3 regions of the Williamsia herbipolensis genome follow, and region 3 is predicted to be linked to each of the others. Evidence: predicted binding sites of a transcription regulator. Region 3 holds the regulator's gene; each other region holds the start of a gene.
The links. The regulator LexA, encoded in region 3, represses DNA repair genes until DNA is damaged. The targets are predictions, from matches to a motif close to CGAACANNTGTTCG.
Positions count from the first base shown of each region.

Region 1 (8,164 bases), 1.3 Mb from region 3:
CGCGAACGCCGAGGCGATCATCGCCCTGCGACCCACCGTGGTGCTGACCGACGCGTCGCTGCCGTCGGCGAACGTGCTGACCGGTCAGCTCACCGCCGCGGGGATCCCCGTGGTCACCGGGAGCGCCGGACGCACCGTCGCCGGGACCGACGCACAGCTGCGAGCGGTCGCGACCGCGCTCGGGATCCCCGCGGCCGGTGACGCTCTCGTCGCCCGCACCGACTCCCAGATCGCCGCGGCCCGCGCGATGGTCCCCCGCGACGCCGATCGGCCGCGGATCGCGTTCGTCTACGCCCGCGGTACGGGCCTGCTCATCCTGGGCGGCCCCGGCTCGGGCGCGGACTCCCTCATCGACACCGTCGGCGGACAGGACGCGGGCACCGCGGCCGGGCTCACCGACGCCTTCACCTCGCTCACGTCCGAGGGACTCATCAAGTCCCGACCCGATGTGCTGCTGATGATGACCGACGGACTGGCGTCGGTCGGGGGTGTCGACGGCCTCGAGAAGATCCCCGGGGTGAGCGAGACGCCGGCCGGCCGCGATCGACGCATCATCGACATGGACGATGGCGAACTGCTGTCGTTCGGGGCCCGCACGGGCGATGTGGCGGTGGCGCTCGCGCGCACCCTCTTCGGACGCCCGTGAGTCCCGCCCTCGCCGAGCGGCTGCGGACGATCCGCGACGGAGATCGCTCACCGAAGCTGCGGCGGATACCCCTGGTCGTCGTGGCACCGGTCGGTCTGACGATCCTCGCCGTCGCGGTCGTCGTCGCCGCGGGGATCGGGCAGAACCACATCCCGCCGCTGCAGGTGCTCGGTTCGCTGCTGCACCACCTTCACATCGCACTCGGCCCGCTGCCCGATCAAGTGGGTGAGAACACGCTGTGGAACGTCCGCCTGCCGCGAGTGATGTTGGCGCTGGTGGTCGGCGCCGCACTGGGCTGCGCGGGTGCGGTCCTGCAGGGCGTGTTCGCCAACCCGCTCGCCGAACCTGGGGTGATCGGGGTGTCGTCGGGTGCCGCTGCCGGCGCGTCGGGTGTCATCGCCGTGGGCGGGCTCGGGGTCGCCGGGTACGCGGTCGCCGGCGGCGCCTTCGCGGCCGGACTCCTCACGACCGGCATCGTGTATCTGCTGTCGCGATCCGCGGGACGGACCGAGGTCGTCACCCTGGTGCTGACGGGCATCGCGGTCAACGCCTTCGCCGGCGGGTTGATCGCGTTCTTCACGTTCTCCGCCAGCCCCACCGCGCGCGACCAGATCGTGTTCTGGCAGTTGGGAAGCCTGAACCGGGCGACGTGGGATCAGGTGTACCTGGTGGTCGGGCTCGTCGTGGTCGGCATCATCGCGTCGATGACGATCGCGCGGCGGATGGACCTGCTGGCCCTCGGCGAGTACTCGGCCCGGCACCTCGGTGTCGACGTCGAGGGGCTGCGGCGGGTCGCCGTCGTGATCGTCGCGGTGCTGACCGCGGCGGCGGTGTCGTTCTGCGGCATCATCCTGTTCGTCGGCCTCGTGATCCCGCACCTGATGCGCATCGTCGTCGGACCCGCACATCGCGTGCTGGTACCGGCCAGCGCCCTGGCCGGGGCGATCCTGCTGGTGCTCGCCGATCTCGCCGCGCGCACCCTCGTCGACTACGCAGATCTCCCGATCGGCATGCTGACCGCTCTCGTCGGCGGTCCGGTGTTCCTGCTGCTGTTGCGCCGCACCCGTTCCCGTCAGGGCGGGTGGGCATGACAGGCGCTGCGGCTGCCGTTCGCCCGCTGATCAGCGCGGAGTCGGTGTCGGTGAGCCGCGCCGGACGGCAGGTCCTGCACGGTGTGGATCTCGCGGTCGGGGCGGGCGAGGTGCTGTGCATCGTCGGCCCGAACGGGGCGGGGAAGTCGACCCTCCTCTCGGCGTTGGCCGGATCGGTGGACCTCGACGCGGGACACGTTGCACTGCAGGGCGACCCGATCGAGCGTCTGTCGACGCTCGAACAGGCGCGCCGTCGAGCGGTGCTTCCGCAGGACCACGTGGTGGGAGGCTCGTTCAGCTGTCGCGAGGTGGTGCAGATGGCACGGCACCCGTGGAACCGCACGCCGGCCAACGCCGACGACGAGACCGCGGTCGCCGAGGCCATGGCGCAGTGCGACGTCGTCGATTTCGCCGATCGGCCGTTCGCGACCCTGTCGGGCGGTGAACGTGCACGTGTCGCGCTGGCGCGAGTCCTCGCCCAGCAGACCCCGGTGCTCCTGCTCGATGAACCGACCGCGGCGCTCGACCCGCACTTCCAGGAGACCGTGATGGCCCTGGTCACCGCGCGCGCCGCCCGGGGGGACGCCGTCGTCGCGGTGGTCCACGACCTCACCATGGCCGCGGCCTACAGCGACACCGTCGTGGTGATCGCCGACGGACAGGTCGTCGCGAGCGGTCCACCCCGTACCACCCTCACCGCCGAACTCCTCACCACCACATACGGTCTCCCGATGACGGTCTCCCTCCTCGACGACCAGCAGGTGATCCTCCCCCACCGACCCCCGAAGCCGTAACGGTTGCGCTGACTGTGTAGAAACGGTCGCCGAGTGTGCCGCTCGTGCTGACTGTGTGGAAACGGCCGTCGAGTGCCTGACCCGCGGTTGCTGACTGTGTGGAAACGGTCGTCGAGTGTGCTGACAGCTCACCGCACGCCGACGACGAGACAACGCACACTCGGCGTCCGGCTTCCGCACCGTCAGCGGCAGGAGAACTCAACCACACACCCGAAATACACCCACGTTCAACATTATTCGCGACAATCAATCCCCCACTCCTCGAACACACGTGCTAGAATAAACGTACAGTCACACCTGGGGAGGGGGCAGCCGGTGAGCGATCTCGTGGCGAAATACGCTGCCCTGCAGGACCTCCTCGACGAGATCGCGAAAGAGACCGCAGACGCCCACGACGACGAGACCGTCGCACAACTGTCCATCACTCACGAAACCGTTGTCCGCCAGTTCGAGTCCATCGGCAATCGGCGGATTCTCGAGGTCTCCGACCGCGACGCCCACCGGACCGTGGGATGCGTGACCGTCACCGAGTTCCTCCAGACCAAACTACGGATCACCCACCCAAAGAAACGCCTTCAAGCCGTCCGAGCGTTGGAACCCATGCACGCGATGACCGGTGAGAAACTGCCACCGGTGTGCCCGAACACCGCTCGTGAACTCGCCGCCGGAACGGTCGGGCCCGATCACGTCTACGCGGTCCTCGACGTGATGAAGAAGATCCCGTCAGCCGTCGACCTGGAACAGCGGGCGCGGGCAGAGAAGGTCCTGGCCGAATTCGCGACGACGTTGACGCCGAAAGAGATCACCGCCGCCGGTGTGCGGATCCTGGCGCACCTCGATCCCGATGGACAACTGACCGATGACCGCGACCGCGCACGCAACCGGAAACTGAACCTCGGTTGCCAGGACTCGCAGTTGATGTCGACACTCACTGCGACATTGGATCCGATCACTCGCGCTCTGTTCGACGTGGTGTTGGCGAAATGGGCGGCGCCGGGGATGAACAACCCCGACGACGACCAGTCACCCAAAGGCGATCACGGCGATGCCGACCCGCAGTTGCTGAAAGAGGCAGCCGACCGGGACCATCGATCGCAGAGTCAGCGGAACCACGACGCGTTCAAGGCCCTCTTGGATGCCGCGGTCAACGGTGGCCTGCTCGGCGGCTCGCATCGTGGATTGCCGCCACAGATCATCGTCTCCATCACCGACGCACAGCTCCGGGAGCACGCAGGCGTCGCACGCACCGCCACCGGTTCTGACCTCCCGATCAGCGACGTCGTGAAACTCGCTGCCGACGCCCAGCCGCATCTCGCTGTGTTCAGTGACGTCACGAACGAACCGCTGTTCTTCGGCCGCAATCGTCGCCTCGCCTCACAGGCGCAACGGTTGATGGCCTTCGCGCAGTACAAGGGATGCAGCAAAGACGACTGCGGTGTTCCGTTCGCCCACACCGAAATGCATCACGCCGAAGCAGATTGGGCCGACGGCGGACTCACCGACTCGCCGCACATGGCACCCGCCTGTGGTCGCCACAATCGGGCCGTCGGCAGCGAACCGCACCAATGGTCGACGGAGAAGATCACCGACGGCCCCGACCGGGGACGGTATGGCTGGCGCCGCAACGCCGACCCGCCCGAGAGACTCCGCGCCAACCACGAACACCGGATCGACGAACTACTTCAGCAGCATTCGGCGAGCGACGACCCGTGCGCGGACCCGCCAGACATCGAAGAGCCACCGACGGTCCTCGGCATCGAACACCGGCTCGCCTGCATCGCGGTCGAGCGGCTCCCTCGTGCCCCGGAATTCGCTCAGCGATTCGACATCAGCTGGCCACAAAACATGGTCATCGACGCAGCCTGAACGAGGGTGCGCACTCCGACCGCGCCCGGTCGAGGTAACGAAACGCTCTCGGATCGGCTCAGCTTTGGTCACTGACACGGTGATGTCGTGTGACTGGTGTGACTATTGCGTTCGTTCGAGAAGGTTGTGGCCTGCGTGTTCGGGGGGACTGCGCCACAACCTCTGCAGTAGACGCCCATGCAGCCGCACCGGAGAGGTCCCCCGAATGTCCACTGCACGACCCGCTCGTTCTCGCCGTTCTCTCCTCGCCCGCGCCGCCGTCGTCGTGGCGTTGACCGTCGGCGCCGCAACCGTTCTCGTGCCCACTGCGCACACCGCCGCTCCCGCGGCCTGCCAGGGATCGGCCGCCAAGGGCCGCGTCGGGGTGTCACCCGGCGCTGGCATCCTCGGCCTCAACGACTCCGACCTCACCCGGGAACTCACCGCCGCCCGCGACGCCGGCGTCGGACTCGTTCGCGTCGACGTCGACTGGTCGGTGATCGAACCGCAGCGCGGAACCCGTACGTGGACAGCGCTCGACCGCGTCGTCAACAAGATCACCAGCCTCGGGATGTGTCCGACAGGCGTGGTCGCCTACACACCGCGGTGGGCACAGAACTCTGCCGACAACCCCACCGACAGCCATTTCCGGCCCGCCGACCCGGCGACCTTCGCCGCCTTCGCCAGAGACGCCGCCATCCACTACCAGAACTCGATCGGGGTCTGGGAGATCTGGAATGAGCCGAACCTCAACATCTTCTACAAGCCCGCACCGGACACCGCCGGTTACGGCCGGCTGCTGGCCGCGGCCTCGGCGGCGATCCGGACGCTGTCACCGGCGCCCACGGTCATCAGCGGCGGCCTAGCGCCGGCCGTCGACAACGGCCATGACATCGCACCGCTGACCTTCCTCAAGGCGCTCTACACCCTGAACCTCAAGAGCTCGTTCGACGCGGTCGCGGTCCACCCGTACACCTTCCCCGCGTTGCCCAACGATCCGTCGACCCGCTCCTACAGCACCTTTCAACGCATGTGGGACATGCACGACTTCATGACCGCCAACGGCGACGGCGGCAAACTCCTGTGGATGACCGAATCGGGCGCCCCCACCGGGACCAACCCGGTGGCAGTGAGCGAAGACGTGCAGGCGCAGACGGTCCAGATCCTGCTCGCCTCGGCACGCGACACCGCCTGGGTCGGCCCCGCGTTCATCTACAACATCCGCGACACCGGGACGAACACCAACGACATCGAGCAGAACTTCGGGCTCCTGCGGAACAACTTCACGCCGAAGAAGTCCTATCAGACGGTCAAGGACTTCACGGCCGCGAGCACTCCCCCGTCCACCTCGACACCCCCGTCCACCTCCACCCCGCCGAGCACATCGACGCCACCCAGCACGCCGACGCAGCCGACCACACCGGTCGCCTCGACGCCCACCACGGCACCGAAGTTCGGCAGCAGCTGACCCCGACCCGTCCGGCACGAAGCCCCGGGGTGGCTCAGTCGGTCCCGGCGTCGAGTCGACGGGCGACCTCGGGTCCGATCACCCGCAACGAGGCGGCGTCGGCCATGCCGAGGTGATGGGTGTCGACATCGACCGTGGTGACCGTCCCGGCGACATACGGACGCCAACTCTCGCCCACCGCAGCCGGATCGTCCTTGTCGGCGGTGGCGACGAAGACCAGCATCGAGCCGTCGAACACCTCGGGGCGGTGCGCCGCGACGATGCGCGCAGAGGTGTCGAAGCTCGACATGATGCGGTCGACCTGATCGCTCGACAGCAGACCCAACCCGGCGATCTGGTCGCGGACCACGGTCGCCACCTGATCGGTGTCCGCGGCCGAGATCGATTCGTCGATGTCGAACAACGTGCGCCATCCGCCCAACAGGTCCGCGACACCCGACGTCGACACGGCTTCGGCGACCGACGGATCGGAGGCGGTGGCGTGCGGGGCAGGCGCATCCGGATCGTCGACAGCCGCGTCCATCACCCCGAGGAATGCGACGTCGTCGCCCGCGGAACGTAGTTGGGTCGCCATCGCCTGGGCGATGTATCCCCCGACCGACCACCCCAGCAGGTGGTAGGGACCGTTCGGCGCGACCCGTCGGATCTCGGCGACGTAGCGCGCCGCAAGATCGGCGACCGACGCCTCGGACGGCTCACCGCCGATCACATGCGGGTCCTGCAGGCCGAAGATCGGACGGTCGGCCAGGTACGGCGCGAGGCCACCGTAGAACCAGGCGAGGCCGCCGGCAGGGTGTACGCAGAACAGCGGCGGACGGGATCCGTTCGCGCGCAATGCGATGAGAACCTCATCGGTCAGCCGCGGCCCCGCGGTGTCGGCCATCCGTGCGGCCAGACCACGACTGGTCGGGTCGGCGAACATCCACGGCAACTCCACCTCGAGACCGGTGCGCCGCCGGATCAGTGCGGCGGCGCGAGCGGCCGCCAGAGAGTTGCCACCGAGGTCGAAGAAGCTGTCGGTCGCACCGACCCGCACCGCACCGGTGACCTCGGCCATGACGCCCGCGATCAGTTCCTCCAGATGCCCTGCGGGCACCACGAACTCGGTGTGCGTCTCCGGCTCGACCGGTGTCGCCGCCACCGTGTCGCGGTGCGCGTCGACCGGGACGCCCGGGGTCAGCACCGCGTCCGGATCCGCGGTCATCGTGTCGATCGTGGCCATCAGGGCGGCAGCGAGATCGCGCACCGTCGTCTCGTCGAACAGCGCGGTGGCGTAGGTGATGGAGCCATCGATCTCGACGACGCCGTCGGCGGAGCGCTGGGCGAATCCCACCGCGAGATCGACCTTGGCGGGCTCGGATCCGACGTCGACCGGGACCACGGTCAGACCCGCGTCGGCTGACCCGACGACGAGTTCCTCACCGGCGGTGACGCTGTCGACGAGGTAGTTCAGTGCGATCTGGTAGATCGGGGCATGTGCGGTCGATCGTGTCGGCGTCACCAGGTCGACGAGCACCTCGAACGGCAGATCCGCGTGGGCGAAGGCGTCGACGTCGTCGCGGCGCACACGCGCGAGCAAGGTCGTCGCGGTGTCGTCGCGGCGGTGCTCGGTGCGTAGCGCGAGGGTGTTGACGAACATGCCGACCACGTCGGCGGTCGCGACGTGACCACGCCCGGCGACCGGTGTGCCGATGACGACATCGGACACATCGGCGCGGGCGGCGACGGTCGCCGACAACGCCGCGTGCGCGACCATGAACGTCGTCGTGCCGGTCCGCCGCGCGAGATCGACCATGCGGGCGCTGCGATCGGGCCCCAACCGCAACGGGATCCGACCGCCGGTCGTGTCCATCACCGGAGGGCGGGGACGGTCGGCGGGGAGGTCGATGCGGTCGGGGATCCCCGCCAGCCGCCGCGACCAGTAGTGCGCCTGGGCGGCGAGGATCGATGTGGGGTCGTCGAGGTCACCGAGCGTGTCGTGTTGCCACAGCGTGTGATCGGCGTAGCCGATCGAGGTCGGGTCTGCGGGCGGGGCCCCGGTGATGCGCCGGCGGTAGGCGTCGAAGACGTCGTGGGCCAGGACCTGCAGCGACACCGCGTCGCCGGCGATGTGGTGGATCACGACGACCAGTCGATGCGTGTCGACGTCGGTGCGGATCACCGCGCCGCGGATCGGGAGGTCGGTGGTGACGTCGAAACCGCGGTGGCACAGCGCCATCGCACGGTCGACGGCCGACCGGCTCTCCCCCGGTGCGGGATCGAGCGCGGTCCACTCGAACACCCGCTCGGCGTCCTCCCGGGAGGCGATCCGCTGTACCGG
Region 1 is NZ_CP108021.1:1,561,772-1,569,935, forward strand. Features, by position in the region: gene OG579_RS07290 (heme/hemin ABC transporter substrate-binding protein) at 1-646, shown strand, start outside; gene OG579_RS07295 (FecCD family ABC transporter permease) at 718-1,737, shown strand; gene OG579_RS07300 (heme ABC transporter ATP-binding protein) at 1,734-2,531, shown strand; gene OG579_RS07305 (HNH endonuclease signature motif containing protein) at 2,847-4,397, shown strand; gene OG579_RS07310 (glycoside hydrolase 5 family protein) at 4,603-5,844, shown strand; gene OG579_RS07315 (non-ribosomal peptide synthase/polyketide synthase) at 5,879-8,164, opposite strand, start outside.
Region 1: OG579_RS07305 (HNH endonuclease signature motif containing protein) is a predicted target of LexA. The motif match lies at 2,794-2,807, and genes of this name have one in related genera.

Region 2 (8,164 bases), 1.7 Mb from region 3:
TTGTGCGACAGCCGGGCCGCGGCCAGCGCGATCCCGAGGGCGAAACCGATCAGGGTGCCCCAGAACGTGAGCTGGATGGTCAACCACAGGGCGGCGATCACCGACTTCGCGGTGAAGTATTCGCCGAAGGTGCCCCAGTCCCAGCCGGCGTTGGTCGCCAGACCGTGGACGAACTGCGCGGCCAGGATCAGCGTCACGGCACTGATCACCCATCGCCACGGGTGCCAGGTCCGTGCGACGGTCAGTTCTTCTGCCGCGACGGGAAGGTCGTCGTCGTCTGGTGCGGTATCGCGCGAACGCGAAGTGTCACCGGGTATTACAGCGGTCACGTCGTTGTTTCTCCATTCAGGACTGGGGAGAAACGTACGTGCGGACCGGATGCACCGCGATATTTCCAACCACCGCGATTCGAGCGGCGCGGGCGCCGGCCTCGACGTCAGTAGTAGACGGGCCCCGGCACGCCTCCACCGGCCGCGATGGCGTCGCCCGTGATCGCGATGCTGCGCGGCGACGCGAGGAACGCGACGACATCGGCCACCTCGGAAGCGTCGACGACGCGTCGTATCGAGTTCGTCGCCAACTCCGCCTCGAGGTCCGCGAGTGGAACACCCTCGCGCTCCGACCGTTCCGCGAGCCTGGCCTCGAGTCGTTCGGTTCTGGTCAGACCCGGATGGACCACGGTGACGTTGACTCCGTGCGGCCCCAGTTCATCGGCGAGGTTCTTGGTCAGCGCGGACACACTCACGTTGCGAATCGTCTGGGCGATCGAGTTCGCCTGCCGCGCGCCGAGTCCACTGATGTTGATGATGCGACCCCACCCCTGCTCGATGAGGTGCGGAGAGACTGCACGTGCGGTGCGCAGGTAGCCGAGGACCTTGATCTCGACCTCTTCGCGCACCACGTCATCGGTGATCGAGTCGAAGTCGGTGGGCTTGCCCGAGCTCCACGGGGTCGCGGCGGAGTTGACGAGGATGTCGACGCCTCCGAGTTCGGCGACGGTTCGTTCCACCAGACGGTCGACCGACTCCTGACCACCCGTGTCGACGGTGATGCCGATGACGCGACCGCCGGTCTGCTCGGTCAGTTCGGTCGCCGCGGCGTCGAGTGCCTCCCGACCACGCGATGCGATCACGACGCTCGCGCCCTCTGCCGCGAGCGTTCGCGCGATGGCCCGACCAATTCCGCGACTTCCACCTGTGACGATCGCTCGCTTACCGTTCAGCTGCAGATCCATGGGTCTCACACTATGGAGTTGTCAATGTTCGTGCCGCTCCCGTGGGTGGGCGGGGCGTTGGTTCTATGACGGCGCTATGCCGCGGTCGGTTCCATCACGGTCAATGTTCTTCTGTTGTAGGCGGGTAGCGGCTTCCGGTGTGGGTCGACGCCGGCGGGTGGGATCAGCCAGGGGTGGCGGTCGGTGCCCATGACGATGTCCCAGCCGTCGTGGTGGACCGCGGTGTGACAGGAGCGGCACAGGAGACATCCGTTGTCGACGGCGGTCGGTCCACCATCGGCAAAATGAATGATGTGGTGGACGTCGCACCACGAGGCGGGTGCCCCGCATTTGATGCAGCAGCGGTCGCGCAGGAGCACGACTCTGCGGGCAGCTCCGGTGAACAGCCGCGGCTCGGGTGCCGTCACCGACACTGGCGCGCCGTTGAGGTCAACTCCGACGCCGGTCACCCGAGCGTCGCAGGACAGCAGTTTCGCGGACAGCTCGGTGATTGGCCCCATCCACGTCAACGAAGCGGTACCTGCGGTCACAGTCGCAGCGTCGACGTCGGCGTGGACGGGGATGGTCACGAGGATTTCGGTGCGTGGCGCCCCGGACAGGGCGTCGGGACCGAGTCCGCGGGTCCCGACCTCCAGTAGCTGTGCGAACGCGTCGGCGCGGCGGCGTGCGACCGGTCGTGGATCGTCGGAGCCGTCGGGCTCGGGGCGGGGGCGTGATGCGGTGTCGAGGGCGGTGATCAACCGTTCGGCGGTCAGCGTATCGAGGTCGAATTCGCCGCGCAGGCGCCCGTCGCCACCGGTGTTCCAGCCGAGCTCGTTGAGGGTGGTGTCCTCAGCGGCCGGTATCCGATCCGGGTCGTCGTCGGGATTCTCGGCACGCATCTCGATTGCCGCTGCCCGGGCCCGATCGGTGATCTCGACTGGCGTACTGCCGGCGACTGCGTATCCGATCAGACTGCGTTCCACCTCGCCGATGGCCTCGGAGTCGATCGTCTCACCGGTCCGCCCGACGACATGTGAAACCCCGCGGGCGACAGCATCGAGATGTTCAGCTGACAGGGTGGCATCGCGACTGTGCCGAGCGAGGCCCGGCAGCACAGCGATGGCACGCCCGAGACGGATCACCCTCGCCGCAACAGCGGACGCGACACCATTGGCGCACAACAGCTCCCGTAACCTCATGCCGGCGCGTTTGGCAGTACCGGCACGTTCGGCCTGATCACTCAGACGTGCGAGCAGGTCGTCGGCGACCGCTCGCAGCGCGACAGCACCCCGGATGCCATCGACGATCAGTTCGTCGACGTCGTCGACAATTGTTTCCCTGCAGCCGAACTGATCGACCAATTCGTTGGCGATCTCGGTCAGTGTCCCCCGACTCATGCCTCTATCGTACACACGTTCGAACAGTGTGCAACCATTAATTGTGGTGAATGTTGTTGAGCGTGAGTGTATTTCGATTCTTCAGCCCACAGGGCGAGACACGCTACACCCCTCCTCTGACAACACTGGCTACGCAGCAGGAGTTGTCCACAGCCGAGAACCGGCGACCGGACAGCTCGGCCTCGACGGGGACCGCCGAGGATCAGGGGGAATGCGATCGCAGCCGATCACAGAGCGAGACCAGCTCTGCCGCGGTGACCCGCGGACGTTCGGACCACGAATCCACGTCGGTCCAAGCAACGGTGTCCGGCGTGCCCCGGGGCCGGACGAAGACATGCTGGTGAACGTGCGCCACACTACGTCCGGCGATCAGGGAGAAGACGAACTGCGGGTGCAGCTCTCGTTCGAGCGCGCACGACATGCGCCACGCAGCTCGCGCGACGGCCGCCACCTCCGACTCGACCAGCGACGGCAGCCCGGCTGCGTGCCGTCGCGTCTCGATGACGAGGTAACCCGGAACGTACATTCCGTCAGTCGGGGACAGCCGATGCGTGACCACAACCTGTTCGTCGCTGTAGATCACCGGGCAGCTCAAAGACCCGACACCCCGGCGCTTGTCGCAGATCGCACACGCAGTGGGATCAGAACCGGGAAGCGTCACCGATCTCGATCACTCGCGCCCGCTGCGCACGGTCGCGACGGTGTGTGCCCGATCGCATCGGCCACCGACTCGTACACCCCGGAGGCGGCGGCGTTCTCGATCGACGTCATCCGCGCGCACGACCGGCGGGCGTCCGCACCGCCGTGAGCACCGAGCGCTTGCGGAGCGTGAACCCCAGCGACTCGTAGAGACGGATGGCGTCGTGGTTGTCGGCGCGGGCGTGCAGGAACGGGATCTCACCGCGCGACCGGATGCCGTGGCCGACGGCCCGGACGAGTCGGGTGCTCAGACCGCCGCGGCGGAACCTCGGATCGGTGCAGACGGCACTGATCTCGGTCCAGCCGTGGGGGTGCATGCGCTCTCCGGCCAGGGCGACCAGATGGCCGTCGTGCAGGAATCCGAGGTAGGTGCCCATCTCGATGGTGCGTGTCCGGAACGGGCCAGGTTCGGTCCGGGCGACGAGGTCGAGCATCGCGGGCACGTGGTCGCCGGTGAGGACGACGGCCTCGGGGTCGGGCGCGACCTCGAGCCCCGCACCCTCGAGCTGTACCGACCCGAACTCGCCGAGAACCTCCCATCCCGGTGGCGGAACGTACGGACCCCGCAGCGCGACCCGTGTGGACGGGCCGACCAGTGCAGCCAGGTCTGTCCAGTCCTGATCGTCGAACTCGGGCGGGTGCCCCACGAAGGCCGCGACCTCGTCGTCGTATCGGGCGATCCGCCCGGACCACTCGGCGAAACGTGCGTGTTCGCCGCGGAGCGATGAGCGGACGGGATCGTCGAGCGGGTGGATCGTCGCGTCGTCGACGATCGTCGTCGCCGGCGCGGCGTCCGCGGTCACCGGATACCCCTGTCCTGCACGATGTCACGCTAGGAACCCCGGTGACCTGTGCCCACCGTTGCGATCAGCGTGATTCTCGTCCGGCGGGCGGTCGGTCACCGCTGAGGAGGATGAGCAGCAGCTCGGCGCGGGTGCGGGCGTCGGCGAGATCGACACCGAGGAGTCCCTCGATCCGGGAGACCCGCTGTCGCAACGTGTGTCGGTGCACACCGATGGCCGCGGCGGCTGACTCCCAGTGGCCGTTGGCCTCGAGGTAGCGGCGCAGCGTGGTGACCAGGTCGGCACCGCCGGCGGCACGCACCTCGAGCAGCGGTCGCAGCCGGATGTCGTGGAGTCCGCGCAGGCCGTCCTGGACACCGTCGATCGCGAGCACCGATCGCGTCGTCACCAGGTCGACCACCTCGCCGTCGACGGCGGCACGTGCGGCCTGGCGGGCCTGCCCGGTCGATGCGGCGATGTCGCACAGGGCGACCGGGTCACCGAGACCGGCCCGCATCCGCAGACCCGCGGCGAGCGACTGCGCGGTCGTGGTGTCGTCGTCGCCGCGCAGCAGCACCACCACCTCCCGACCGTCCCGCGCACAGAACACCGGGCGCCACCTCTGCTCGAGCGCCGACGCGAGCTGACCCACCGCGTCGGCGGCCACCGTCGACGAGCGGAACTCGAACACGACCACCCGTACGAGACCGTCGTCGTCGGCTGCACGCAGGAGCATGGTCTCGGCGGTCGCGGGAAGGGTGTCCCCGCGTATCGCGAACCCCAGGACGTCGGCGTGCAGCTGCGCCCGTTCGGCGGCCACATCACCGGCACCGTTGTGCTGCAGGGTGATCAACGACGACGCGTGGCCGACCAGTACACGCTGCAGATCACCGAGCGGCCGGTCGCCGATCACCGCGAGATGCCCGACCACCGCTCCGCCGGAGCTGATGCGCTGCACGGTGATGGTGTGGTCGTCGGTGATGGTCACACCCGTCGCCGAGGCCGCGCGCGAACGCCAGTGGTCGGGTCCGAGGGCACGGCGCACGTGCGTCATCGCGACCGGATCGGCCGCACGTGGGCGACTGCACACGACGCGGCCGTCGCGATCGATCACCACCACGGTGTGGTCGAGTGCGGCGGCGAGCTCGCCGGCGAGTGCAGGGACACCACCGGCGATGACAGCCCGCGTCATCGCCGGCTGGCTACGCGCCGCCCGGGTGAACTGCGCGTAGCGATCGTCGGCGACACGGTCGAGCAGGGTGCGCGCGATGGCGGAGAACGGGACGGGCAGGGGCACCTCGAGCACCGGCAGGCCGAGATCGGCGCCGATCTCGACGAGGTCGTCGGGCACGGTGTCGTAGCCGAGCCCGGTCCCGAAACCGATCGCCGCGACACCGGCCTCGGCGAGGCTCGCGAGATATCGCGTGCGGCCGTCGCGGTCGTCAGGCAGCCGCATCCCCGTGGTCAGCAACAGCTCCCCGCCCGACAACCAGTCGGCGGCGTCGACAAGCTCGGAGGTCAGGGCGCAGTCGATCGGACGGTCGAGGCCGAGGCTGCCGGTGCACGATCGCAGGTCGAGAGCGCGTTGATCGAGGAGCCAGCCGACCGTCGTCGCCATCGGATCACCCCTTCGAACTGCGCGGACACCGTGACGGTACTCCGTTTCGTCCACTCGGGACGGTGGTGTGTGGACAGACTGTCAGGGACACCCCACCACCCACACGGGAAACACTGATCGACAAGCCACCCACCGTCGCCGCAGGAGGCAGCCACCCGCATGACCACACCGACCGTGCTGAGGAACTGGATCAACGGGGAGTTCGTCGATGCGACGGGCACCGACGTCATCGACGTGGTGAACCCGATCGACGAGTCCGTCGTGGCCCGCTCCCCCATCTCCGGTGAGGCCGATGTCGATGCGGCGATGGCGGCGGCGAAGGCCGCGTTCGCCTCGTGGGGCACCACCACCCCCTCGACGCGGCAGAAGGCGCTGCTGCGGCTCGCCGATGCCATCGAGGCCAACTCCGATCGGATCGTCGCCGCCCAGGCGCGCAACACCGGACAGCCCGACCAGCAGATCGCCGACGAGGAGGTGACCGTCGGCGCCGATCAGATCCGGTTCTTCGCCGGCGCCGCCCGCATGCTGGAGGGCAAGTCGGCGGGCCAGTACATGGAGGGCTTCACCTCCCACGTGCGTCGCGAACCGGTCGGCGTGGTCGGTCAGGTGACACCCTGGAACTACCCGCTGATGATGGCGCTGTGGAAGATCGGCCCCGCCCTCGCCGCGGGCAACACGATCGTGCTCAAGCCGAGCGACACCACCCCCGAAAGCACGCTGGTGCTCGCCGAGATCACCAAGGGCATCCTCCCGGACGGTGTCCTCAACGTCGTCCTGGGCAACGGTGAGACCGGTGCCGCGGTGGTGAGCCATCCGACGCCGGCCATGGTCGCCATCACCGGGTCGGTCCGCGCCGGCATCGCCGTCGCGGTGGCCGCGGCGAAGAACCTCAAGCGCGCGCATCTCGAACTCGGCGGCAAGGCGCCCGCGGTGGTGTTCGCCGACGCCGACCTCGAGAAGTCCGTGGCGCCGATCGCCGACGCCGCGTTCTTCAACGCCGGTCAGGATTGCACCGCCGTCACCCGCATCCTGGTGCACGAGTCGATCCACGACGCCTTCGTCGACAAACTCGTCGCCTACACCGCCGATGTCACCGTGCCCCCGCTGAACAACGTCAACCACTTCGGCAAGGTCACCTCGATCCTCGACTCCGTCCCACCCCACGCCACCGTCGCCATCGGCGGCAAACGCAAAGGCGACAAGGGGTTTTTCGTCGAACCGACGGTCATCACCGGCGTCCACCAGGACGACGACCTGGTGCAGCAGGAGACGTTCGGCCCGGTGGTGACGGTGCAGTCGTTCACCGACGAATCGCACGCGATCGACCTCGCCAACGGTGTCGACTACGGCCTGGCCTCGAGCGTGTGGACCACCGACCACGCCACCGCCACCCGCATGTCGACCGCTCTCGATTTCGGCTGCGTGTGGATCAACTGCCACATCCCGCTGGTCGCCGAGATGCCCCACGGCGGGTTCAAGAACTCCGGCTACGGCAAAGACCTCTCCGGTTACGGCGTGGAGGACTACACGCGCATCAAACATGTGATGAGCTCGGTCGAGTAGGACCGCCCAGAACCCCGCCTGCGCGGTCGTAACCCGGCCGCGCAGGCGTGTTTTCCTCCCACACCAGGAGCAGACCTCTCGTGACGCAGCACCCGCTCGATCCGCTCGACACCGACGAGTTCCGTTCGGTGACAGACATTCTCGCCGCAGCGCACGGCGTGGGACCGGGGTGGCGCTACTGCTCCATCGAGATGGCCGAGCCGAGCAAACCCGAGCTCTCCGCGTTCGAGTCGAACGGCACCGTGCCGCCCCGGCGGGCGCTCGTCACGCTGCTGGAATCGGCACGCAACGCCACGCACAAGGCCGTGGTGTCGCTGACCGACGGCCGCGTCGAATCGTTCGAACACATCCCCGGCGTGCAGGCCAACTTCACCGTCGACGAGTTCGAGGAATGCGATCGCGTCCTGCGTGCGCACCCCGATGTGGTCGCCGCTCTGGCCCGGCGTGGGATCACCGATCTCGACCTGGTGTTCATGGACACCTGGACCTACGGTGCCGCGGTGGCGCCGCCCGAGTACGCCGACCGCCGACTCGGCTGGTCGGACACCTGGCTGCGGTCGGAGCCCGGCGCGAACCCGTATGCGCACCCGGTGTCGGGGCTGCACTGCGTGATCGACGTGAACACGATGGAACTGTTGCGCATCGAGGATTCGTTCGACGGACCCGACGGGGCGATCGACCCGCCGGAGGTGATGGGCGAGTACGTGCCGTCGCTGATCCCCGAGCGTGTCCGGGCCCAGTCGCGGCGAGAACCCCTGAAACCGTTGGAGATCACCCAGCCCGAGGGGCCGTCGTTCACCCTCGACGGCAACCTGCTGCAGTGGCAGAACTGGTCGTTACGCGTCGGCTTCAACCACCGCGAGGGCATGACGCTGCACACCGTCACCCA
Region 2 is NZ_CP108021.1:1,949,385-1,957,548, forward strand. Features, by position in the region: gene OG579_RS08725 (amino acid ABC transporter permease) at 1-245, opposite strand, end outside; gene OG579_RS08730 (SDR family oxidoreductase) at 437-1,234, opposite strand; gene OG579_RS08735 (HNH endonuclease signature motif containing protein) at 1,309-2,613, opposite strand; gene OG579_RS08740 (HIT domain-containing protein) at 2,816-3,196, opposite strand; gene OG579_RS08745 (GNAT family N-acetyltransferase) at 3,381-4,115, opposite strand; gene OG579_RS08750 (PucR family transcriptional regulator) at 4,180-5,712, opposite strand; gene OG579_RS08755 (aminobutyraldehyde dehydrogenase) at 5,872-7,275, shown strand; gene OG579_RS08760 (primary-amine oxidase) at 7,356-8,164, shown strand, end outside.
Region 2: OG579_RS08735 (HNH endonuclease signature motif containing protein) is a predicted target of LexA. The motif match lies at 2,622-2,635, and genes of this name have one in related genera.

Region 3 (8,164 bases):
AGTTCGGTGACCCGCACGGCGTCGACCGGGACGGCGCCGCCGTGCACGCGACGCAGGAATCCGGCCCGCTCGAGCGAGGCGAGATCGCGACGCACGGTCTCGCTGGTGACATCGAATTCCTCGGCCAGCGCGGTCACCGACGCGCGACCGTGGGCGAGTACCTGGTCGGCGATGGCCTGCTGTCGCTCTTCGGCGTACACGCGTCCCCGTTTCGGTTGGAATGTGTGGCTTTGGATGTTGATATTGTTGTGTTTACGCCTGGATGTGTTGACAAGTCAAGCTTTTCTTGTAATTTGAGTCACACAACAGCACCGCAATGACAATCACCTCGTCGAGAGTCCACATCGGACGCCGCGGCGGATGATCGGCCGACAGCAACGATCGATAGGCACCCCATGGCTCCCCACGCGACAGCGAACGACCTCTCCACGGAGGACGTGTCCAGCTCCACCGATCCCGCCGCCCCCACGGTCCTCACCGGCACACCGGTCGTGTCCGGCGTGGCCTTCGCGCCGGTGATGTGGCCGGGTGAGCGGCCGGCCCTGCCGGGCCCGGGGACCCCACCGGCCGACGCCGAGGCCGAGTGCGCGCGCTTCGTCGCCGCGGCGGCGGCCGTGGCCGACCGGTTGCGCGCCCGTGCCTCCGCGGGCACCGGAGTGGCCTCGGAGGTCCTCTCGGCGACGGCGGCCCTCGCACAGGACCGCGGCTGGATCTCCTCGGCGGAGAAGCTCATCCGCGCCGGGTCACCGGCACCGAACGCCGCGGTCGACGCCACCGAACAGTTCGTCGCCATGTTCACCAAGCTCGGCGGCCTCATGGCCGAGCGGGTGACCGACCTGCTCGACGTGCGCGACCGTGTGCTCGCCGAACTCGCCGGTGACCCGGAACCCGGACTGGCCCAGCCGGACCACGAGGTCATCCTCTTTGCCGACGACCTCGCCCCGGCCGACACCTCCGGGCTCGACCCTGCCCTCGTGCTGGGCCTCGCCACGCGTCTGGGCGGCCCGACCAGCCACACCGCGATCATCGCCCGCCAGTTGGGGATTCCGTGTGTCGTCGCCGTCGGTGCGCTGACCTCGGTCGCCGCGGGGACGCCGGTGATGCTCGACGGCGAGGCCGGCACCGTCACCGTCGGTCCCGACGCCGAGACCGCCCGCACCGCCGTCGCCCGGTCTCGCGACGCCGCGGAGTTGGTGTCGCGCTGGAGCGGGCCGGGGCGCACCGCCGACGGCCTCGACGTATCGATCCTCGCCAACGTCCAGGACGGTGCATCCGCCCGCTCGGCGACCGACTTCCCGGTCCAGGGCATCGGGCTGTTCCGTACCGAGTTGGCCTTCCTCGACCGCGCGAAGGAGCCCGACGCCGCCGAGCAGACCGCGCTCTACCGCGAGGTCATCGAGGCGTTCGTCCCCTCCGCCGGGCAACCCGACGCGAAGATCGTGATCCGCACCCTCGACGCCGGCTCCGACAAGCCGCTCCTGTTCGCCGACAACGGAACCGAGGCCAACCCCGCTCTCGGTGTGCGCGGTCTGCGGGTGGCGTTCGGCAACCCGGGTCTGCTCGACCGGCAGCTCGACGCGATCGCGGCCGCCGCCGAGGCCACCGGCTCGTCCCCGTGGGTGATGGCCCCGATGGTGGCCACCGCGACCGAGGCGCGCGACTTCGCGGCGAAGGTGCGTGCCCGCGGCCTGGTCGCCGGGGTGATGATCGAGATCCCCTCGGCCGCCCTGCTCGCGCCGTCGATCCTCGCCGAGGTCGACTTCGTGTCGATCGGCACCAACGACCTCACGCAGTACACGATGGCGGCCGACCGCATGTCCGCCGAACTGGCCTACCTCACCGACCCGTGGCAGCCAGCCGTCCTCGCGCTGATCAACATGGTCGCCTCAGCGGGTTCGGCGACCGGCAAGTCCGTCGGCGTGTGCGGTGAGGCCGCCGCCGACCCGTTGCTCGCCTGCGTGCTGGTGGGCATGGGGGTCACGTCACTGTCGAGCGCACCCGCGGCCGCGGCGGGGGTGGGTGCGGCGCTGGGTCAGGTGACCACGGCGCAGTGCCGGGCCGCGGCGCAGGCGGCGCTGGCGACTGCGGATCCGGCAGATGCACGGGCCGCCGCGGCGGCGCCACTGCACGCCTGACGGCGACGAGGGTCGATCGGGTTCACCGCCGGTGAGCTCGGTCCTCCACCTCACGCACGAGGCCGATCATGGTCGGATCACGGTGCAGGGCGGCATCCGACAGCGGGTTGACGATCCCGCGCAGTGCGGCGACGGGGATCCACCGGCGTGGCACCTGGATGCGCGGTGACCGGGCCTCGATCCCGTCGGCGACCGCCAGGCCGACCCGTCGGGGTTTGATCGGCGTGAGCAGGGGACGCGGGAAGGCCCGCTTGATCAGCGCGGTGGCCAGTTCGTCCTTGCCGAAGGCGACGTCGGCGATGGGGGTCGCGACCCATCCGGGGTAGAGCACCCCGGCCGTCGCACCGTGGGCCGCGAGCTCGCTGCGCAACGCGCGTCCGATCTGTTCGACGGCGGCTTTCGACGCCGCGTAGGGCGCGTTCACCATCCCGTTGAGATAGGCGTACGTCGACGAGGTGACGAGGACGTGGCCCCGGGAGTCGATGATGTGGGGCAGTGCCGCCCGCACCGTGTTCCACACGCCCATCAGGTTGACGCCGATGACGCGCTCGAACACGCCGTCGGCCACGCTGGCCACGGTGTCGGCCGAATCTCCGCTGGAGATACCGGCGTTGGCGAACACCACGTCGATCCGTCCCCACCGCGCAACGGCGCGATCGACTGCGTCGGACAGGTCAGCGGGGACCGTGACGTCGGCGCGTGCCGCGAGCACGCGGTCGGGATCGAGTCCGCGGACGGCGTCGTCGACCGCCGCCTGGGAGAGGTCGAGTGAGACCACCCGGGCACCGCGGCGATGCACCTCACGGACGACCTCTCGCCCGATGCCGCCGGCGGCGCCGGTCACGACGACCACCGCCCCGTCGAGGACCAATCGCTGCGCGCCCATCACTTCTCCTGTCGTCCGCCGAACGGGGAACTCAGTGTGACACGCGGCGTGGTCAGATGGGATCTGCGGGGTGCGTGCGGTCGATCAGAGGCGGCGCATGACGGTGACGACCTTGCCGAGGATGGCCGCCTCGTCACCCGGGATGGGCTCGAACTGCGGGTTGTGGGGCATCAGCCACACGTGTCCGCCGGTGCGCTTGAAGGTCTTCACCGTGGCCTCGCCGTCGATCATCGCCGCGACGATGTCGCCGTTGTCGGCGACGTTCTGCTGGCGGACGACCACCCAGTCGCCGTCGCAGATGGCGGCGTCGATCATCGACTCGCCGACCACCCGGAGCAGGAAGAGCGCGCCGTCGCCGACGAGTTCGCGGGGGAGTGGGAAGACCTCCTCGACGGCCTCCTCGGCGAGGATGGGCCCGCCGGCCGCGATCCGACCGAGGACCGGGACGAAGGTCGGGGTCGGCAGCGAGAGTGCATCCGACCCGCCGCCGTCACCGGGATCGGCGTCCTGGACGTTCACCGCGCGGGGGCGGTTCGCGTCGCGCTTGAGGAAGCCCTTGCGCTCCAGGGTGCGGAGCTGATGGGCGACCGACGACGTGGAGTTGAGGCCGACCGCGTCCCCGATCTCGCGGATGCTCGGGGGATAACCGCGCTCGCGGACCGACGCACGGATGACCTCGAGGACCTTCGCCTGCCGAGGCGTCAGATCGGCCTCGCTGATCGGGCCGTCGGCGAAGTCGGTGGTGGTGACGGTGGTGTCGGACACGGTGTCCCTCCTGTCGCGGCCCGCTCCCGACCGGTCTGTTCGAACGGTTCGGACGACGCGCGGACCTGCTGTCACCTGGGACAGTAGTGCAGCAGATAACAACTTTCAAACATTTGTTCGACCGTGTCGGGACATTGTCGGAGGTGCGTGATACAAATCGAACACACGTTCACTCGAACGTCTGGTCGATGAGGAGCACGTCATGAATCAGACTCTCACGCGTCACAGCAGCACCACCGGCTACGCGGGTCACCGGCCCGCCGGAGCCACGGTCGAGCGCGCGCCGCGTCCGGCGCCGCGCCCCGTGCCCGCACGGCGCCGCCCCTCGGGTCGGCCGGTCGCGGCACGCCCCGCGGGCGTCGTGTGCGCCGACGGACGCCGCCACGCACCGGTGTCGCGCCGTCCCGCCCCCATCGGATGGGGCGCGGCCATCGTCGCCGGCATCGCCCTCGCGATCGCGGTGTGGTCGGTCGTCATCGGTGGGGCGGCCGCCACCGAGTCGACCGCCGCGCCGATCTCCGGCACCTCCGTGGTCCACGTCCGCGGCGGGGAGTCGTTGGGCGAGCTCGCGCAGCGCGTCGCCCCGGATCGGTCGACGTCTGCGGTCGTCGCCGACATCAGGGAGCTCAACCACATGAGCGGATCGGCCCTCACCGCCGGCCAACCGCTGCTCGCGCCGCTCTACCGGAACTGACCGGTGTGTGACGGTCGACCCGGGTCGGTATCCTCGCGACCGTGGGTCCACATCGGACCCTGTGACGCCCCGGGGTCCGTCCTCGACGCGCGTCGCCCGCGGATCAGGTTCGAGGACACGTCGATGCACTGCCCCTTCTGCAAGCACGAGGACACCCGAGTGGTCGACTCGCGTGTTGCCGACGAGGGACAGGCCATCCGCCGCCGCCGTTCGTGCTCGAACTGCGGCCGTCGGTTCACCACGGTGGAGAGCGCGGTGCTCGCCGTCGTGAAGCGCAACGGGGTGACCGAGCCGTTCAGCCGCGAGAAGGTGATGCTCGGCGTCCGTCGCGCCTGCCAGGGCCGCGCCGTCGACGAGGACCGGTTGCGGCTCCTGGCCCAGCAGGTCGAGGACGCCGTCCGTGCCTCGGGTTCGGCCGAGATCCCCAGCAACGAGGTGGGATTGGCGATCCTCGGGCCGCTGCGTGAACTCGACGAGGTCGCCTACCTGCGCTTCGCCTCGGTCTACCGGTCGTTCGAGTCCGTCGACGACTTCCAGCGCGAGATCGACGACCTGCGGTCGTCACCGTCGCGCGCCGCCACCGCCTCCGTCGGCTCCGCGGGCGAGACCGTCGATCGCACGTAGGATCCGCTGCTCCGACACCGGGTAGGCGGGCCGGATGCGCTCGGCGAACAGCCCGATGCGCAGTTCCTCCACCATCCAGTGGATCTGCTCCCCGAGCGTGATACGCCGTGCCGGCGTCGCTCTCTCGACCACCTCGGCCCACCTGTCGAGGACGCGGTCCAACGATTCCATCGCCCGGGCGTCGGTTGCCGCCGCGGCGGGTAGGCGCGCCGATCGCACGAGGATGGCGTCGAGATACACCGCGACACGCGCGCGATGCTCGGCGTCGGTGGCGGCGATGAACCCGTCGAACACGAGATCGTCGAGTTGGCGCGTGATGTCGGCGACGGCAGCACCCGAGCGGAGGCGGTCGAGTTCCGCCCGTATCGGAGCGACGCGGGTCAGCACGTCGGCCGCTGTCGCGAGGGCGGCGCGGGCGACCGCCGGGGTGTCACGGGCGACGGACGCCCGGAGCGCTGCGAATGCGGCGGGGTCGCGCACCGAGCCGGTCGACCCCGTGAGATCGCCGATGGCCGCCCGTGTGCAGTCGCGCAGCAGGTCCTCGGTCGAGCGGTAGGGACTCTGCGACAACGCCAACCGCGCCGCGACGGGGAGGCCGCCGGTGGCCGAGGGCTTGAGGACGGGGATCGAGATCTCGAGCAGTCGTCGGATGGCCCGATGGGTCTGCAGGTCGGCCTCGGCCGCGGTGGTCGCGACCGCCCGCACGACACCGCCGTCGACCACCAGCAGGCACGGGTGGCTCGTGACCTGCTGACCGGCGACGGTCTCCACGATCGACGGTGCGATGGTCCCGATGGTGGCGGCCGTCCACTCGGTGATCGGCGGTGGCGCCGGTGCGGCGGACGCACCGCTCCGGGACGTCGAGGCACCACGCCGCGGCGCCGCGGGTGCCGGTCCCCCCACGGCGTCGCGCAGCTCGGCGAGCGACTCGGCGGTGGCGACCACCGATCCGTCCTCGGCGACCGCGGCATAGGTCATGCGCAGGTGGCGGGGCAACGTGGTCGGGTCGAAATCGTTCGGCGACACCGCGACACCGGTCTGGCGACTCACCTCACGCGCCAGACCGACGGCGACCGGTTCGCTGCGCGGGGTGAGTGCGGCCATGGCCGCAGCCCCGACATCGGCGGCGGGACCGAGCCGTCGGCGCACGGATTTGGGGAGGCTCCGCACCATCGCCACGGCCAGCTCGGTGCGCAGTCCGGGGACCAGCCAGTCGAAGCCCGACGGACGGACGCGCGGTAGCAGGGCGAGGGGGATGTGGACGGTGACCCCGTCCCGTTCGGCGCCGGGCGAGAACTGGTAGGTCAGATCGAGGTATGCCTCGCCCTGCTGCCACCGGTCGGGGAACTCCGTCGCCGAGACCGCGTCGGTGTCGGCGACCGTGTCGGGGGTGAGGTCGAGCAGTTCGGGGTCCGCTCGGCGCGCGGACTTCCACCAGGTGTCGAAATGGGCCGCCGACACGACCTCTCGACCTATGCGCTGGTCGTAGAAGTCGAAGAGCTGGTCGTCGTCGATGACGAGGTCGCCGCGTCGCGCACGGTGCTCGAGGTCGCGGGCGTCCTCGAGCAGGGCCCGGTTGCGGTCGAAGAAGGGGTGTCGGGTGCGCCAGTCACCCTCGACCAGCGCGTGCCGGATGAACAGGTCCCGCGACGTCTCGGGATCGACCCGCCCGAACGGCACCGCGCGGTGCGCGACGAGGGGGACGCCGTAGAGCGTGACGCGTTCGTACGCCATCGCCGAACCCCGCTTCGACGACCAGTGCGGCTCGCTGTACGAACGTTTCACCAGCGGCCCGGCGATCTTCTCGGCCCACTCGGGTTCGATGCCCGCCACCGTGCGCGCGAACAACCGCGAGGTCTCGACCACCTCACCGGCCATCACGAACCGCGGCGGCTTCTTGGCCAGCGGCGACCCCGGGAACACCACGAACCGGGTGCCGCGCGCGCCGAGGAACTCGCGGGTGTCGCCGTCGCGGACGCCGATGTGTCCGAGCAACCCGGCGAGCAGCGACTGGTGCACCGCGGTGGGCGACGCGTCGGAGGTGTTGGGTGTCCATCCCTTCTCGGCGGTGATGCGTTCGAGCTGTCGCACCAGCTCGCGCCATTCGCGGATCCGGAGCCAGTGCAGGAACTCGCGCTCACACCGCTTGCGGAACTGGTTGTTGGACAACTCGTCCCGCATCTGTTCGAGGTGTCGCCACAGCGCGAGGATCGACAGGAAGTCCGACCCCGCCACGGCGAATCGCGCGTGCGACTCGTCGGCGGCCTGTCGCTTCTCGGTGGGACGCTCGCGGACGTCGGGCAACGACAGGGCAGCGACGATGACGAGCACCTCGGCCAGCGCGCCGTTCTCCTGCGCCGCGACCACCATGCGCGCCCACCGGGGATCGATCGGCAGGTCGGCGATGTCGCGACCCACCGGGGTGAGACCGCGGCGGGTGCCGGACCCGTCGACGGCGCCGAGCTCCTCGAGCAGGCCGATGCCGTCGCGGATCGACCGTGCGTCGGGAGCCTCGACGAACGGGAAATCGGTGATGTCACCGAGGTTCAGCGCGGTCATCGTGAGGATGACCGACGCGAGGTTGGTGCGCAGGATCTCCGGTTCGGTGAACTCGGGGCGGCTGTCGAAGTCCTCCTCGGAGTACAGGCGGATGCAGATCCCGTCGGCGACGCGTCCGCACCGGCCGGCTCGCTGGCGCGCGCTGGCTTGCGAGACGGGTTCGATCGGCAGCCGCTGCACCTTCGTACGCAACGAGTACCGGGAGATGCGCGCGGTGCCGGCGTCGACGACGTAGCGGATGCCGGGCACGGTGAGCGAGGTCTCGGCGACGTTGGTGGACAACACGATCCGTCGGCGCTGCGAGGTGGTGAACACCTTCTGCTGATCGCCGGTCGACAGCCGTGAGAACAACGGGAGGATGTCGACACGGTCGTCGAGGCGCCGTCGCAGGGCGTCGGCGGTGTCGCGGATCTCGCGCTCGGTGGCCAGGAACACCAGGATGTCGCCGGGTCCGGCGCGGGTGAGTTCACCGATCGCGGCGTCGATCGCCTGGATCTGGTC
Region 3 is NZ_CP108021.1:277,602-285,765, forward strand. Features, by position in the region: gene OG579_RS01235 (DeoR/GlpR family DNA-binding transcription regulator) at 1-200, opposite strand, end outside; gene OG579_RS01240 (phosphoenolpyruvate--protein phosphotransferase) at 396-2,135, shown strand; gene OG579_RS01245 (SDR family NAD(P)-dependent oxidoreductase) at 2,158-3,021, opposite strand; gene lexA (transcriptional repressor LexA) at 3,106-3,786, opposite strand; gene OG579_RS01255 (LysM peptidoglycan-binding domain-containing protein) at 3,989-4,480, shown strand; gene nrdR (transcriptional regulator NrdR) at 4,604-5,104, shown strand; gene hrpA (ATP-dependent RNA helicase HrpA) at 5,042-8,164, opposite strand, start outside.